2 regions of the Arthrobacter sp. B2I5 genome follow, and region 2 is predicted to be linked to the other one. Evidence: riboswitches for the same ligand, from Rfam matches in the RefSeq annotation. Region 2 holds a riboswitch; the other holds the start of a gene.

Region 1 (7,349 bases), 140 kb from region 2:
GTGCCGGATGTGGCGGTACGTCAGGGGCAGGAGTGTTGCCACATATGGACAATGATCAGGAACTGGCCGTTAACGAAGATGCAGCGGCTGCCGGGGCTGCTGCACCCAAGAGGGCCGTACGCACCCGCCGCAAAGCGGCTCCCAAGACCGACGACGCCGTGACGGATGCGGTGGCCACGGCGCCGGAGCCCGCTGTCCCCGAAGCAAGCGGCGACTTGCCTGTGGAGGAAGCGGCCAAGGCGCCAGGTGCGCCGCACACGTGCCCGCAGGAAGCCGGACACCGCCGAACCCCTGCCCGCCTTCGCTGATGAACCGGCAGCGGCGGCACCCGCCGATGCTGCGGCCCCCGACACTACGGCAGCGGAACCGGCCACAGCCGGTGAAAGCCCTGCCGCAGTCCCTGCCACTACCGCCACGGCAGACGCCGAAACCAGGCCCGTTCGCCGCCGTCGGGTAGCCACCCGAAAGGCTGCGTCCCCGGCCGCCGCGACTGCAGCGGAATCCGGGGCAGCGGACGCCGCGGGTGCAGAATCAGTGGCTCCGGAAGCCGCCGCCCAGGTTGCTGCGCCGGAAGAGGCTGCACAGGAAGACGTTGCGGTGCAGGGACAGGTCGCCGGGCAGGAAGCTGTTGCCGCCGCCGGGCAGGCCCAGGAGCCCGCCGCGGCACCGGACATCGCGGCCCCGGAGGCTTCCGTCATTCAGGAGCCTGCCCAGGAAACCCCGGCCGGGGACACGGGAGAGTCTGCGCCCGCCGCGGCTGCCAGCCCCTTTGGTTCCCTCTTCCTGGAACCTGCATCGCCCACGTCCGTGCTCTTCCAGGCACCGGACCTCAGCACCGTGGTCCGTCCCGCAGCGCCCGCCGTCGAGGAGCCTGAAGAGGAAGAAGCCGAAGACGGCGACGATGCCTCCGGCCGCCGCCGGCGCCGCAGCCGGGGCCGCAGGGGCCGCAGCCGCATCGGCGACACTGCCGACCAGGACAGCGAGGGCGGCAGCGCCGAGGTTGACGCCGAGGACGACGCCGACGAGGACAGCGCCACGCAGCTGGAGGACGGTGTGACGTCCCGCCGCCGTCGCCGCCGCCGCCGCGGAGACCAGGACCTTGAACTCACCGGCGGCGGGGATGATGACCCGCCCAACACGGTGACGAGGGTCCGTGCGCCCCGTGCCGTCACTGAAGCGCCCGTCAACAACCGCGTCACCAGCGTGAAGGGCTCCACCCGCCTCGAGGCCAAGAAGCAGCGCCGCCGCGAGTCCCGCGACACGGGCCGCCGCCGCACGGTGATCACCGAGGCCGAGTTCCTGGCCCGCCGCGAATCCGTTGACCGGCAAATGATCGTCCGCCAGCGCGACGACAGGATCCAGATCGCCGTCCTCGAGGACGGTGTCCTGGCCGAGCACTTCGTGTCCAAGACCCAGCAGGACTCGCTGATCGGCAACGTGTACCTGGGCAAGGTCCAGAACGTGCTGCCGTCCATGGAAGCGGCGTTCGTTGACATCGGACGCGGCCGCAACGCCGTGCTGTATGCCGGTGAAGTGAACTGGGAAGCGGTGAACCTCGAGGGCAAGCAGCGCCGGATCGAGAACGCGCTGAAGTCCGGCGACACCGTCCTGGTCCAGGTGACCAAGGACCCCGTGGGCCACAAGGGCGCCCGGCTCACCAGCCAGATCTCCCTTCCCGGCCGTTACCTGGTGTACGTGCCCGGCGGCTCGATGACCGGCATCTCCCGCAAGCTGCCCGACGTCGAACGCAACCGCCTCAAGCGCATCCTCAAGGACCGCCTGCCCGAGCATGCCGGCGTCATTGTCCGCACCGCCGCGGAAGGCGCATCCGAGGAAGAGCTGACGCACGACATCAACCGGCTGCGCGCCCAGTGGGAAGGTATCGAAAGCCAGTCCGCGTCCACCAAGATCCTGGCGCCCGAACTGCTCTACGGCGAACCCGACCTGACCATCAAGGTGGTCCGCGACGTCTTCAACGAGGACTTCTCCAAGCTCATCGTGTCCGGTGAGGAAGCCTGGGACACCATCGAGGCCTACGTCACCTACGTGGCACCGGACCTGGTGGGACGCCTGGAGAAGTGGACCAAGGACCAGGACATTTTCTCCGCCTGGCGCATTGACGAGCAGATCCACAAGGCCCTTGAGCGCAAGGTCTTCCTGCCCTCCGGCGGCTCCCTGGTGATCGACCGCACCGAGGCCATGACCGTGGTGGACGTCAACACCGGCAAGTTCACCGGCAGCGGCGGCAACCTCGAGGAAACCGTCACCAAGAACAACCTGGAAGCTGCCGAGGAAGTGGTGCGCCAGCTGCGGCTGCGCGACATTGGCGGCATCATCGTGATCGACTTCATCGACATGGTGCTCGAATCCAACCGCGACCTGGTCCTGCGCCGCCTGGTGGAATGCCTGGGCCGCGACCGGACCAAGCACCAGGTTGCCGAGGTCACGTCGCTGGGCCTGGTCCAGATGACCCGCAAGCGGATGGGCACGGGCCTGCTGGAAGTCTTCGGCGAGCAGTGCGAGGCGTGCGCGGGCCGCGGGGTAGTGACCCATGACGATCCCGTGGAGCATCGCCGTGCCAACATCGTGGCGGCCGAGCACCACGTCCAGCGCGCGGACAACCGCCCCGAAGCCCGCGGGGAAGCCCACCGCGCCGACGCACAGCGGCCCGATGCCGGCCAGCCCGGAGTCCGTCCCGAGCGCAAACGGCGGCGCGGACGCGGCGGCCAGCAGCCCGAGGCTGTCCCGGCGCCTGCAGTGCACGTCCACACCGTCGTGCCGGACACGGCGGATGCTGAGCGGCACGCCAAGGCAGAGGCCACCCGGCTTGCCCTGGCGAACATTGCGGCTGCCGCCCACGCGGCGCACCTGCATGACGATGAGGTGGCAGCAACCCGGCAGGCGCCGCAGGCCGAGCCTGCGCCGGTTCCCGCAGAGGAGAAGCACGACGCCGATTCCCCCGCACGCCCCGCAGCTGTCCTGACCTTCGGCGGCGAGGAAGTCCCGCTACCGTTCGTGGAGCACGCCGAGGAGCAGCACCCCAAGCCCGCCCTCACCTTGGACCGGCTGGCGGAAGCGTTCGCCCACCTCGGCCAGCCGGCGTCACCCATGGAGGATGCGCCGGCCAAAGCCGCAGAGGCCGTGAAGGCAGCCGAACCGGCAGTGCCCCAACAGCAGGCCGGCGGGGGAGCGGCAACCCACGCCAACGTGGAAGCGCCCGCGGAAAAGGACTACTCCGACCACACCCTGGAGCAGACCCGGCAACGCAGGCCGCGGCGCCACCGCGCTGCCAGCCGTGCCCAGGGCGCAGCCAACGAGACAGCTGTCCAGCACCACGAGAACGTCCAGTCCACGGGTGCCGGGCATTCGCACGCAGCCAAGGCCCCCGACACCGCCAAGGCACAGGACGCCGCCGAGGCTGAAGCTGCCAAGCCGGCAGCGGAACCCATCATCCTCGGCGTCGGAGTCCCCGCCTCGGAGCTCTAAGCCAGGACAAAACCAACGCACCACCAAGGAAGTCCCCGCCATGTGGACTATTCCCCTCCGAATCTCGGGGGGAATGGACCACAGTGCGGGGACTTCCTGCATGGGCAGGTGCTGTCACCTTTCCGCCGCGTCGGCACCAGCAGCTACGCTGGACAGCGACACGGGGTGCCGCGCAGAAGGCCGGCTGAGATCCAGACCCGTTGAACCTGTCCGGCTAGTACCGGCGAAGGGATGTCTCTTGTCTTCGACCCTTTCCATGCCCCTGCCAACCGCGCCCGGCGTTCCCTCTGGGGTTCCCGCGGGCCGCGACGTCCCGCGCGTCCTCTCCATCGCCGGTTCCGATCCATCCGGGGGAGCCGGGATCCAGGCGGACCTCAAAAGCATCGCCGCCCACGGCGGATACGGCATGGCGGCGATTACCGCCCTCACGGCGCAGAACACCCGCGGCGTGCAGGCCGTCCACGTCCCTCCGGCCGCGTTCCTGGCCCAGCAGCTGGACGCGGTCAGCGCGGACATCAGCATTGATGCCGTCAAGATCGGCATGCTGGGTGACGAATCGGTGATCCGGACTGTCCGCGAGTGGCTCGGAATGGTCCGTCCCGCCGTCGTTGTCCTTGACCCCGTGATGGTGGCCACCAGCGGGGACCGGCTGCTGCAGGAAACCGCCGAAGCCGCGCTCCGGGAACTGCTGCCGCTTGCCCACCTCCTCACCCCCAACCTGCCCGAGCTCGCGCTGCTGCTCGGCACGGAGCCGGCCCAAAACTGGGAGGCCGCGCTGGACCAAGGCAGGCGCCTGGCCGAGGCCACCGGAGCCACCGTACTGGTTAAAGGCGGCCACCTCGCAGGCCTGGACTGCCCGGACGCGCTGGTGAACACCGCGGGCCTCCTCGTCCAGGAGGTGGTGGAAGTGCAGGGGAAGCGCATTTCCACGCGCAACAGCCACGGCACCGGATGTTCCCTGTCCTCCGCCATGGCAACCGTCCAGGCCCGCCTGGGTGACTGGGAGGCCTCGCTGCGGACCGTCAAGCCCTGGCTGGCCGGCGCACTCGAGAACTCCGGCCAGCTGGAGGTGGGCCAGGGGAACGGACCCGTGCACCACTTCCACCACGTGCGGCCCGTCCCGGCGGAAGGCAGCTTCGCGGCCCGGCTGTGGACCGAAGCCCGCCAGGACCTCGACGACATCTACGCGCTGGACTTCATCGACGGACTGGCCTCTGGCGATCTTTCCGAAAAGGACTTTGCCTATTACCTGGCGCAGGATGCCCTCTACCTGAACGGCTACTCCCGCGTGCTGGCACGGGCCAGCGCCCTGGCCCCTTCGGAGGCCCAGCAGCTGTTCTGGGCACGGTCCGCACAGCAGTGCCTTGAAGTGGAAACCGAACTTCACCGCTCGTGGCTCAGCACCCGCCCGGCCCCGAACGGCCTGGGCCCGGTCACCAAGTCCTATGTGGACCACCTGACCGCAGCGTCGTCGTCGGGCAGTTATGCGGTCCTCGCCGCCGCCGTCCTGCCCTGCTTCTGGCTCTACGCCGAGGTCGGCGCCACGCTGCACGCCCGGTTCCTGGCGTCAGGGGAACCGGACGGGCACGCTTACGCGGACTGGCTCCGCACCTACGCGGATGAAGGCTTTGCCGAAGCGACCCGCCAGGCCATCGCAATCGTGGATGCGGCCGGACGGCAGGCTTCAGACCAGGAGAAGGCCGCGATGGTGACGGCGTTCAAGCAGTCCTGCCGGCTCGAAGTGGACTTCTTCGACGCGCCGCGCCTGCACTCCTGACCCGTGCCCGGCAGCTGTGCCGGTACTATGGTGGGGCAGGGTGCGGACGCCGGACCTGAGCTGTGGTGCCTATCACAGCAACCCGCCGGGAACCAGCCTCATTTGCGGCCGGAGACAAAATTAGCGTAATCTAGATCTTCGGTGCTTACGCCAACACTTGGGTTATGACCCCACGGCGTTGAGGCACAGCGAGAAACCAGGCTTTTGATAGTCGGTTCCGCACGCAAATTTAGTTATAAACGTCGAGAGAAGTGAGTTCCCAAGTGGTGTACGCGATTGTCCGCGCAGGCGGCCGCCAAGAGAAGGTTTCCGTTGGAGACTTCGTTACCCTGAACCGCGTCGCCGGTGGAGCCGGCAGCACCATTGAGCTGCCCGCACTGCTCCTGGTTGATGGTGACAAGGTCACCTCCGCCGCCGCCGACCTGGCCAAGGTAACTGTTACGGCTGAAATCCTCCAGGACCTGCGTGGTCCTAAGATTGTCATCCAGAAGTTCAAGAACAAGACCGGCTACAAGAAGCGCCAGGGTCACCGCCAGGAACTGACCAAGGTCAAGATCACCGGCATCAGCTAACCTCCGGTTAGTGTTCAGGCATTTCAACAGATTCCCCAGAATTTAGAGGCAGGCATTTCAGATGGCACATAAAAAGGGCGCGAGCTCCACTCGCAACGGTCGCGATTCCAACGCTCAGTACCTCGGCGTCAAGCGCTTCGGCGGCCAGGTTGTTTCCGCAGGCGAAATCATCGTCCGCCAGCGCGGCACCCACTTCCACCCGGGCGCCGGCGTCGGCCGCGGCGGGGACGACACCCTGTTCGCACTGACCCCGGGCGCCGTTGAATTCGGTACCCGCCGCGGTCGTCGCGTGGTCAACATCGTTGCTGCTGCAGCTGCAGAGTAACACCAAGTTCTGAAGCGGTGGAGCGGGCCTGAGGGCCCGCTCCACTGTTCTTTTAACCGCATTACAATCGATGTGGCGCCCCGGGGCGCCAGGTAAACAGCTTCTGAGGAGATCCACGTGGCCAGCTTTGTAGACCGGGTAGTACTGCACGTATCCGGCGGTAACGGCGGCAACGGGTGCGTCTCCGTCCACCGGGAGAAGTTCAAGCCCCTGGGCGGTCCCGACGGCGGCGACGGCGGCAACGGCGGCGACGTCATCCTTCGCGTGGACCACCAGACCACCACCCTCCTCGACTACCACCACGCACCGCACCGGCACGCCAGCAACGGCGGCCCGGGCATGGGCGACTGGCGCGGCGGCAAGAACGGCGAAACCCTCATCCTCCCCGTTCCGGACGGCACAGTGGTCAAGTCCAAGGACGGCACCGTACTGGCCGACCTCGTGGGCGAAGGGGCGGAGTTTGTGGCCGCTGCCGGTGGCATTGGCGGCCTGGGCAATGCTGCCCTCTCCTCGCAGAAGCGCCGCGCGCCCGGCTTCGCGCTGCTGGGCATCGAAGGCGAATCCCGGGACGTCATCCTCGAGCTGAAGTCCATCGCCGACATCGCCCTGGTGGGCTTCCCGTCCGCCGGCAAGTCCAGCCTCATCGCCGCGATGTCCGCGGCCCGGCCCAAGATCGCCGACTACCCGTTCACCACCCTGATTCCCAACCTCGGCGTGGTGCAGGCCGGCGACGTGCGGTTCACCATCGCCGACGTTCCCGGCCTCATCGAAGGCGCCAGTGAGGGACGCGGCCTGGGCCACCATTTCCTGCGGCACGTGGAACGTTGCGCAGCGCTGGTCCACGTGCTCGACTGCGGCACCCTGGAGTCCGAGCGCGACCCGCTGTCCGACCTCGCCATCATCGAGGGCGAACTGGAAAAGTACGCCGTGGACATGAGCTACGCGGGCCAGGACGGCGAAGTGGTGCCCCTGAACCACCGGCCGCGGCTGGTCGCCCTGAACAAGGTGGACCTTCCCGACGGCAAGGACATGGCCGAATTCGTGCGCCCGGAACTCGAATCACGCGGCTACCGCGTCTTCGAGGTGTCCGCCACCAGCCATGAGGGCCTGCGCCAGCTGGGCTTCGCCATGGCGGAAATCGTCAAGGCCGCCCGCGACGCCGTGGCCGCCGCCCCGCCCAAGGTCCAGC
Region 2 (7,349 bases):
ATGGAGCAGGCGCGCCAGATCCGCCGCGCCATCGTGCCCAACGAAGTCCTCTTCGTGATCGACTCCATGATCGGCCAGGACGCCGTGAACACGGCGCTTGCCTTCGATGAAGGCGTGAACTTCACCGGCATCGTGCTGTCCAAGCTCGACGGCGACGCCCGCGGCGGTGCCGCGCTTTCGGTCGCGTCTGTCACCGGCAAGCCGGTCATGTTCGCCTCCACCGGCGAAGGTTTGGACGATTTCGAACTCTTCCACCCGGACCGGATGGCTTCGCGCATCCTGGACATGGGCGACATCCTCACGCTCATCGAACAGGCCGAAAAGGCCTGGGACAAGGATGAAGCCGCCCGGATGGCGAAGAAGTTCGCCGACCAGGAAGACTTCACCCTGGAAGACTTCCTGGCCCAGATGCAGCAGATCCGCAACATGGGCTCCATGAAGAAGATGCTCATGATGATGCCGGGTGCGCAGAACATCCGGCAGCAGCTGGAGCAGTTCGACGAGCGCGAGATCGACCGCGTCGAGGCAATTGTCCGCTCCATGACGCCGCACGAGCGGCTTGCACCGAAGATCATCAACGGCTCGCGTCGGGCCCGCATCGCCCGCGGCTCCGGCGTCCATGTCTCCGAGGTCAACGGCCTGCTGGAGCGCTTCGCCCAGGCCCAGAAGATGATGAAGAAGATGGCGCAGGGCGGCATGCCGGGGATGCCCGGGATGCCTGGCCTGCCCGGTGCCGGCGGCGGTGCACGGAAGAACGCGAAGAACGCGCCCAAGAAGGCGAAGGCAAAGTCCGGCAACCCGGCCAAGGCTGCCCAGGAGCGCAAGGAGGCGGAAGCCCGCCGTGCCAACGCTGCGAAGGCACTGCCCACCGGCGCCGCCTTTGGCCAGCAGGGCGGCGACTTCGATCCGTCCCAGCTGAACCTCCCCAAGGGATTCGACAAGTTCCTCGGCAAATAAGCACACCCGGCCCAACTAAGTAGCAGCAGATGTCGTTATGAGGGCTCAAAACGACATCTGCTGCTACTTACATGGGATGTCAGCGCCGTGGAATAGGGTTGGGACATGTTCAAGCAGAGGGTAGTGTTCGTGCACGGCGCCGGGACTTTTGGCGCCGCCGCATGGCCGCGCCAGCACGGCATGGCACTGTCCTATGACGCATTGTTCCTCCGCCGGCATGGCTTTGATGCCGTCGCGGAGCCACTTGAGTCCTCCTTCGCCGAGGACACCGCCATTATCCTCAGGTCCCTCGCCGACGATGGCCGCGGCGCCGCCGGTGGGCATGTGGTGGCGCACGCCCAGGGGGCCATCGCAGCCATGATGGCCGCTGTTGAACGTCCGGACCTGGTCTTTTCGTTGACCCTCGTGGAGCCGGCCTGCCTCTCCCTGACGGCAGAGCTCCCCGCCACGGCGGCCCACATCAGCCTCATGCAGCCCCTCTTCGACGTCCGCCAGCAGCTCGGCGACGAAGACTTCCAGCGCGAATTCGTCCGGCGGGTCTTCGCCACCGACCTGCAGCAGTCCGCCACCACGGAGGAAAAGAGGTCCGCCCGCAGGCTGCGGCTCCAGGCCCCCTCGTGGGAGGCGCCGCTGCACATTGTTCCCGGTGTGCCCACGCTGGTCCTGACCGGCGGGTGGGAACCGCTCTACGAGGAGATTGCCGGCTACCTGCGGGAGACCGGTGCCCTGCACCGCGTTGCCGCGGGAGGGCACCGGCCCCATGACTCCCTGGACGGGGACCGGGCCATCCGGCAGTTCATCAGCCAGGTCAGCCGGAGCCAGCCCGCCCGGGCCTCCTAGCTGTCAGCGGGAACCCGGAGTTCCGGCAGGTAGACCTTGCCGCCGGCCGCCAGGAACTCCTCGCTTTTCTCCCGCATCCCCGATGCGGCATTGGCCCGGGCAGCCTGCGCCTCCGCGGAGCCGAACTCGTCCCGGATGTCCTGGCTGATCCGCATCGAGCAAAACTTGGGCCCGCACATGGAACAGAAGTGCGCCGTCTTGGCAGGCTCGGCCGGCAGGGTCTCGTCGTGGAATGCCTCGGCCGTCACCGGGTCAAGGGACAGCGCGAACTGGTCCCGCCAGCGGAACTCGAACCGCGCTTTGGACAATGCGTCGTCCCGTTCGTGCGCCCCCGGGTGGCCCTTGGCCAGGTCCGCTGCATGGGCGGCGATCTTGTAGGTGATCACTCCGGTCTTGACGTCGTCCTTGTTGGGCAGGCCCAGGTGCTCCTTCGGCGTGACGTAGCACAGCATGGCCGTGCCGTACCTGGCAATTTCGGTGGCACCGATTGCGGACGTGATGTGGTCATAGCCGGGAGCAATGTCCGTCACCAGCGGCCCCAGGGTGTAGAACGGCGCCCCTTTGCACAGTTCCTGCTGCCGCTCGACGTTTTCCCGGACCAGGTGGAACGGAACGTGCCCGGGCCCTTCCACCATCACCTGCACGTCGTACTCCCACGCGCGCTGGGTGAGCTCGGCAAGCGTGTCCAGTTCCGCGAACTGGGCGGCGTCGTTGGCGTCCGCCGTGGAACCGGGGCGCAGGCCGTCGCCCAGGGAGAAGGCAACGTCGTACTTCGCGAAAATTTCGCACAGCTCGTCAAAGTGCGTGTAGAGGAAGTTCTCCTGGTGGTGGGCCAGGCACCAGCCGGCCATGATGGAGCCGCCGCGCGAGACGATGCCCGTCACCCGGTCGGCGGTCAGCGGCACATAGCGAAGCAGGACCCCGGCGTGGATGGTCATGTAGTCCACGCCCTGCTCACACTGTTCAATCACGGTGTCGCGGAAGATTTCCCAGGTGAGGGCATTGGCCTCGCCGTTTACTTTTTCCAGGGCCTGGTAGATGGGCACGGTGCCGATGGGAACGGGGGAGTTGCGGATGATCCATTCCCGCGTGGTGTGGATATCGTCCCCGGTGGACAGGTCCATCACGGTGTCCGCTCCCCACTGCGTTGCCCACTGCAGCTTGTCCACCTCCTCCGCGATGGAGCTGGTCACCGCCGAGTTGCCGATGTTGGCGTTGATCTTCACCAGGAAGGCCTTGCCGATGATCATCGGCTCGGACTCCGGATGGTTGATGTTGCTAGGAATGATGGCGCGGCCGGCAGCCAGTTCGTCCCGGACCAACTCCACGTCGCAGTTCTCGCGCAGCGCCACGAAACGCATCTCCTGCGTGATGATTCCCTGCCGGGCATAGTGCATCTGGGTCACCGTCCGGCCGTCGACGGCGCGGCGGGGCACCGGCTGCGCGCCCTTCCACTCCGCCGAGGCAGCACCACGTCGCACGGCCGAGCGGCCGTCGTCGAGCAGGTTGCGTTCCCTGCCGCTGTACGCCTCGGTGTCCCCGCGCGCCGCGATCCACTCCGCGCGGAAGGGCTGCAGGCCGCGGACGGGGTCGCTTCCCGGCCCGGCGGTCCGGTAGGTCCGGAAAGGTGCGTTCGGCTGCCCGTTGGGTGACGGCTCCAGGGCAATTTCCGTGACGGGTACGTGGATTCCGGACGCGGTGTCGTCGATGAACGCCAGTGAATGCGACGCCAGGGACTGCGTCACCTGTGGCCCGGATTCTGCGGCGGACCTCCCGGTGGACGGCAGGTGGGCAGGGTTCAACTGGGTGTTTTGTGTACTCAAGGGAATACTCACTTCCTTCGCCGGCATTACCCGGACAGGTTCAACGGTCGCAGGCTGCGTCAGCCCGATCTCAGCCCCTGCAAGGGCACCCGTGTGGTCAGGAAAGAAGCTACCACAGGGGCCCCGAAGAGCCTTGTCACATTTGCGGGTGCTAGCCTGACCGGGCATCGAAAGGAAGCCCGATGGCAGAGATCATTTACTTTCGCGGACCCGTCCTCACCGCACCGGACCGGGTCCGCCATGGACTTTGGTCGGTGGACGGCAAGCTCACGTTCAACCGGCCTGGTGCCGTTCCGGGGCGGGTGTTCGACGGCTGGGTGCTGCCAGGGTTCGCTGACGCCCACTGCCACATTGGACTGGGTCCCGCCGGACCGGTGGAACCCGCAGTGGCCCGGGACCAGGCGCTGGCCGACCTCAACGCCGGAACCCTGCTGGTCCGCGATGCCGGCTCACCTGCCGATACACGCTGGATGCAGGGCGGCCGGGACTTCCCGGTGCTGATCCGAGCCGGGCGCCACGTGGCCCGCACGCGCCGCTACCTGCGCGGCTTCGCGGAGGAGGTTGAGCCCGAAGGCCTTGTGGAGGCCGTGCGGAAACAGGCGCGCGACGGCGACGGCTGGGTCAAACTGGTGGGGGACTGGATCGACCGCAGCGCCGGTGACCTCGCTCCCTCCTTTCCTGCCGCCGTCGTGCGTGATGCCGTCCGGGCCGCCCATGACGAAGGTGCCCGGGTCACGGCGCATTGCTTCGCGGAGGACAGCCTGGACCAGATGCTGGACGCCGGCATCGACTGCATCGAGCACGCCACCGGGCTGCTGCCCCGCCACCTGCCCCGGTTTGTGGAACAGGATGTGCCGATCGTGCCCACCCTCATCAACATCGCCACCTTCCCCGGGATCGCTGCCCAGGCAGACGCCAAGTTCCCGCGCTATGCAGCCCATATGCGCGCCCTCTGGGAACGCAGGCTGGAACGCGTGGCCGAAGCCCATGCCGCCGGAGTGCGCATCTTTGCCGGCACGGATGCCGGCAGCGTGGTCCGCCACGGCAGGATCGCCGACGAGATCCTCGCCCTGCACGGCGCGGGCCTGCCAATGGAGGCCGCCCTGGATGCTGCCTGCTGGGCAGCCCGCACCTGGCTGGGAGCGGACAACCTGGCCGAAGGTGCGCGGGCCGACGTCGTGGTGTGCCGGGAAGACCCGCGGGCCGTCCCGGAAACCATCACGGCCCTGGAACATGTGGTGCTGGGCGGCCGCATCATCCGATGAGCAGAATGAACCCGGCACTTGGAATAAATTGAAGCTTCAAGTAATTTTAATGTGTGACAGGCCGCCAACGGGACGGTCGCCAATACAAGGAGCCTTCAATGACCGAAGCAGCCAGCAGCCGGGATCTTCTTCCTGCCGACCTCGCCATGGGCACGGTGATGCTCAAGGTGGGCGACATGAAGGTGATGACCGACTACTACCAGCGCGCCCTGGGTCTCGAGGTGGTGGCCGAGCAGGACGGCGGCCTGTATCTCGGCAGGCTCGGCAGGCCGTTGGTCCACCTGGCGCCGGCCCCCGGGCTGCACCTTCCCGGCAGGGGAGAGGCGGGCCTCTTCCACACGGCCCTGTTGTTCGAGGATCAGGCGTCTCTCGCCGCCACCATCGCCACGGCTGCCCAGTACGAGCCCCGCTCCTTCACCGGCAGCGCCGACCATCTGGTCAGTGAGGCCTTCTACTTCACCGATCCCGAGGGCAACGGCATCGAGCTGTACTGGGACCGGCCGCGCAGCAACTGGTCCTGGAACGGGACGGACGTGGTGATGGACAGCCTCGCGCTTCCGCCGCAGCGCTACCTGGAGCAGCACCTCACCGAGAAGCACCTCGAGGGCCAGCGGCAGACGTCCGCCGGTGTGGGGCACGTCCATCTTCAGGTGGGCGACGTCCAGACTGCCAGGGATTTCTATGTGGGCACCCTTGGCTTCGAGAAGACGGCAGGCTGGCATGGGCAGGCGCTGTTCGTTTCCGCGGGCCGTTACCACCACCACATGGCCATGAACGTCTGGAACAGTCGCGGCGCCGGCCCCCGAAAGGACACCCTTGGGCTGGGGGAGGTGCTCATTGAGGTTCCCTCCGGTGACGACGTCGGGGCGCTGGCTGACCGACTCAAAGTCGCCGGGGTGCCGGCCCACCACACCGGTGCGGAGCTCCGGTTCGAGGACCCCTGGCGCAACCGGCTCCGGGTGGCCGTCCGCTGACCGGTTCCTCCGGCTCCGGCGTGCGTGTGCGGGCCCGCAACTACTAGGCTGATTCCGTACGGCCGGGCTGCAGGCAGCCGGCACGCAGCTCCGCCAACGGAAGAAGGGCACCCGCCATGGGCTTCACCGAGATCTTTGTCGCCACCCATGACGCCGCGCTGAAACGCGCCGGCATCCTCGACGAGGGAAGTGGCTCCGCGGCGGACAGCGGGCCTGCGGGCCAGGCGGTGCGGATCCAGGGCATCAGTGACTTCGAAGTTGAACAGTTGGGCGATCTTGCCGGGACTGCGGTCCACGCCGGCGGCGCCGACTATGAACTCACCATGGTGGACGTCGCCAGCGATTCCCTCCTTGCCGTTCCGCCGGCCATGGTTCGCGCCCTGGCTGACTTGCTCTCCTATGAGACCGAAGGCGAAGGCAATGTCCTTGACGACGTCGCTGAACAGTGGGCCGGCCAGGAGGATATGCCGTTCGGCGCCTCGCAGGCCAGGACCTATGTGCAGCAGGTGGCCGAACTGGCGGCTTCACTCGACGATTCCGAGCGGACGGGACTGTACGTCTGGTCGGCCTGACCCGGGTGATGCCGGTATGGGTACCCTTCAGTGCGCCACGGGCCGGCTGCGGCGGCCCGCGCGGCGGGCCAAGTCGAAATAACGCCGCCCATCTGGCACAATAAACAGGTACTCGATCTGCGTGGCCCCTCTCTCCGCGTCCGGATCCTGTCCTTCGAACCCGCAAGTATGGCCCGCCCCACGGGTGCAGAAAGCCGGGTTCACCCCTTTTTCTGAAACAGGAGTGACCACAAAAGTGGCCGTAAAGATTCGCCTTAAGCGCTTCGGCAAGATGCGCGCCCCGTACTACCGCATCGTCGTCGCGGACTCACGCACCAAGCGTGACGGCCGTGCCATCGAGGAAATCGGCAAGTACCACCCCACCGAAGAGCCCTCGTACATCGAGGTCAACTCCGAGCGTGCGCAGTACTGGCTCTCCGTCGGCGCCCAGCCGTCCGAGCAGGTTGCCGCGATCCTGAAGATCACCGGTGACTGGCAGAAGTTCAAGGGCCTGCCGGGCCAGGAAGGCACCCTCAAGACCAAGGTCGAGAAGGAAGCCTTCGTTGCCCCGGAGAAGGGCTCGGTCATCATCCCGGAAGCCATCACCAAGAAGGCCTCCAAGTCTGACGCTGCCGAGGCCCCGGCCGACGCCGAAGCTGAGACCACCGAGGCTGAGTAAATTGCTGGCAGAAGCGCTGGAACACCTGGTCCGCGGAATCGTCGATTCCCCGGATGACGTCAAGGTCAGCTCCAAGAACAACCGCCGCGGGGACACTCTCGAGGTGCGCGTTCACCAGGAGGACCTGGGACGGGTGATCGGCCGGCAGGGCCGCACGGCCCGCGCATTGCGCACCGTGGTGGCAGCACTGGCCGGAGGCGAACCGGTGAGAGTCGACGTCGTCGATACCGACCGCCGCCGCTGAGCGCTCGGCAACATTC

Evidence for each region. Region 2 has a riboswitch for thiamine pyrophosphate ahead of thiC (phosphomethylpyrimidine synthase ThiC). Riboswitches for the same ligand answer to the same signal wherever they lie in the genome.
Region 1: it holds a riboswitch for thiamine pyrophosphate, as region 2 does, so the genes downstream of both, thiD (bifunctional hydroxymethylpyrimidine kinase/phosphomethylpyrimidine kinase) here and thiC (phosphomethylpyrimidine synthase ThiC) in region 2, are expected to answer to the same signal.

The regions. Positions count from the first base shown of each region.
Region 1 is NZ_JAUSYF010000001.1:1,739,734-1,747,082, forward strand. It holds partial or broken gene QFZ60_RS08375 (Rne/Rng family ribonuclease) at 45-3,486, shown strand; TPP riboswitch at 3,638-3,735, shown strand; gene thiD (bifunctional hydroxymethylpyrimidine kinase/phosphomethylpyrimidine kinase) at 3,743-5,263, shown strand; gene rplU (50S ribosomal protein L21) at 5,527-5,835, shown strand; gene rpmA (50S ribosomal protein L27) at 5,897-6,160, shown strand; gene obgE (GTPase ObgE) at 6,278-7,349, shown strand, end outside.
Region 2 is NZ_JAUSYF010000001.1:1,595,247-1,602,595, forward strand. It holds gene ffh (signal recognition particle protein) at 1-957, shown strand, start outside; gene QFZ60_RS07530 (alpha/beta fold hydrolase) at 1,063-1,797, shown strand; gene thiC (phosphomethylpyrimidine synthase ThiC) at 1,794-3,620, opposite strand; TPP riboswitch at 3,616-3,723, opposite strand; gene QFZ60_RS07540 (amidohydrolase family protein) at 3,803-4,885, shown strand; gene QFZ60_RS07545 (VOC family protein) at 4,984-5,859, shown strand; gene QFZ60_RS07550 (hypothetical protein) at 5,976-6,431, shown strand; gene rpsP (30S ribosomal protein S16) at 6,667-7,089, shown strand; gene QFZ60_RS07560 (RNA-binding protein) at 7,091-7,333, shown strand.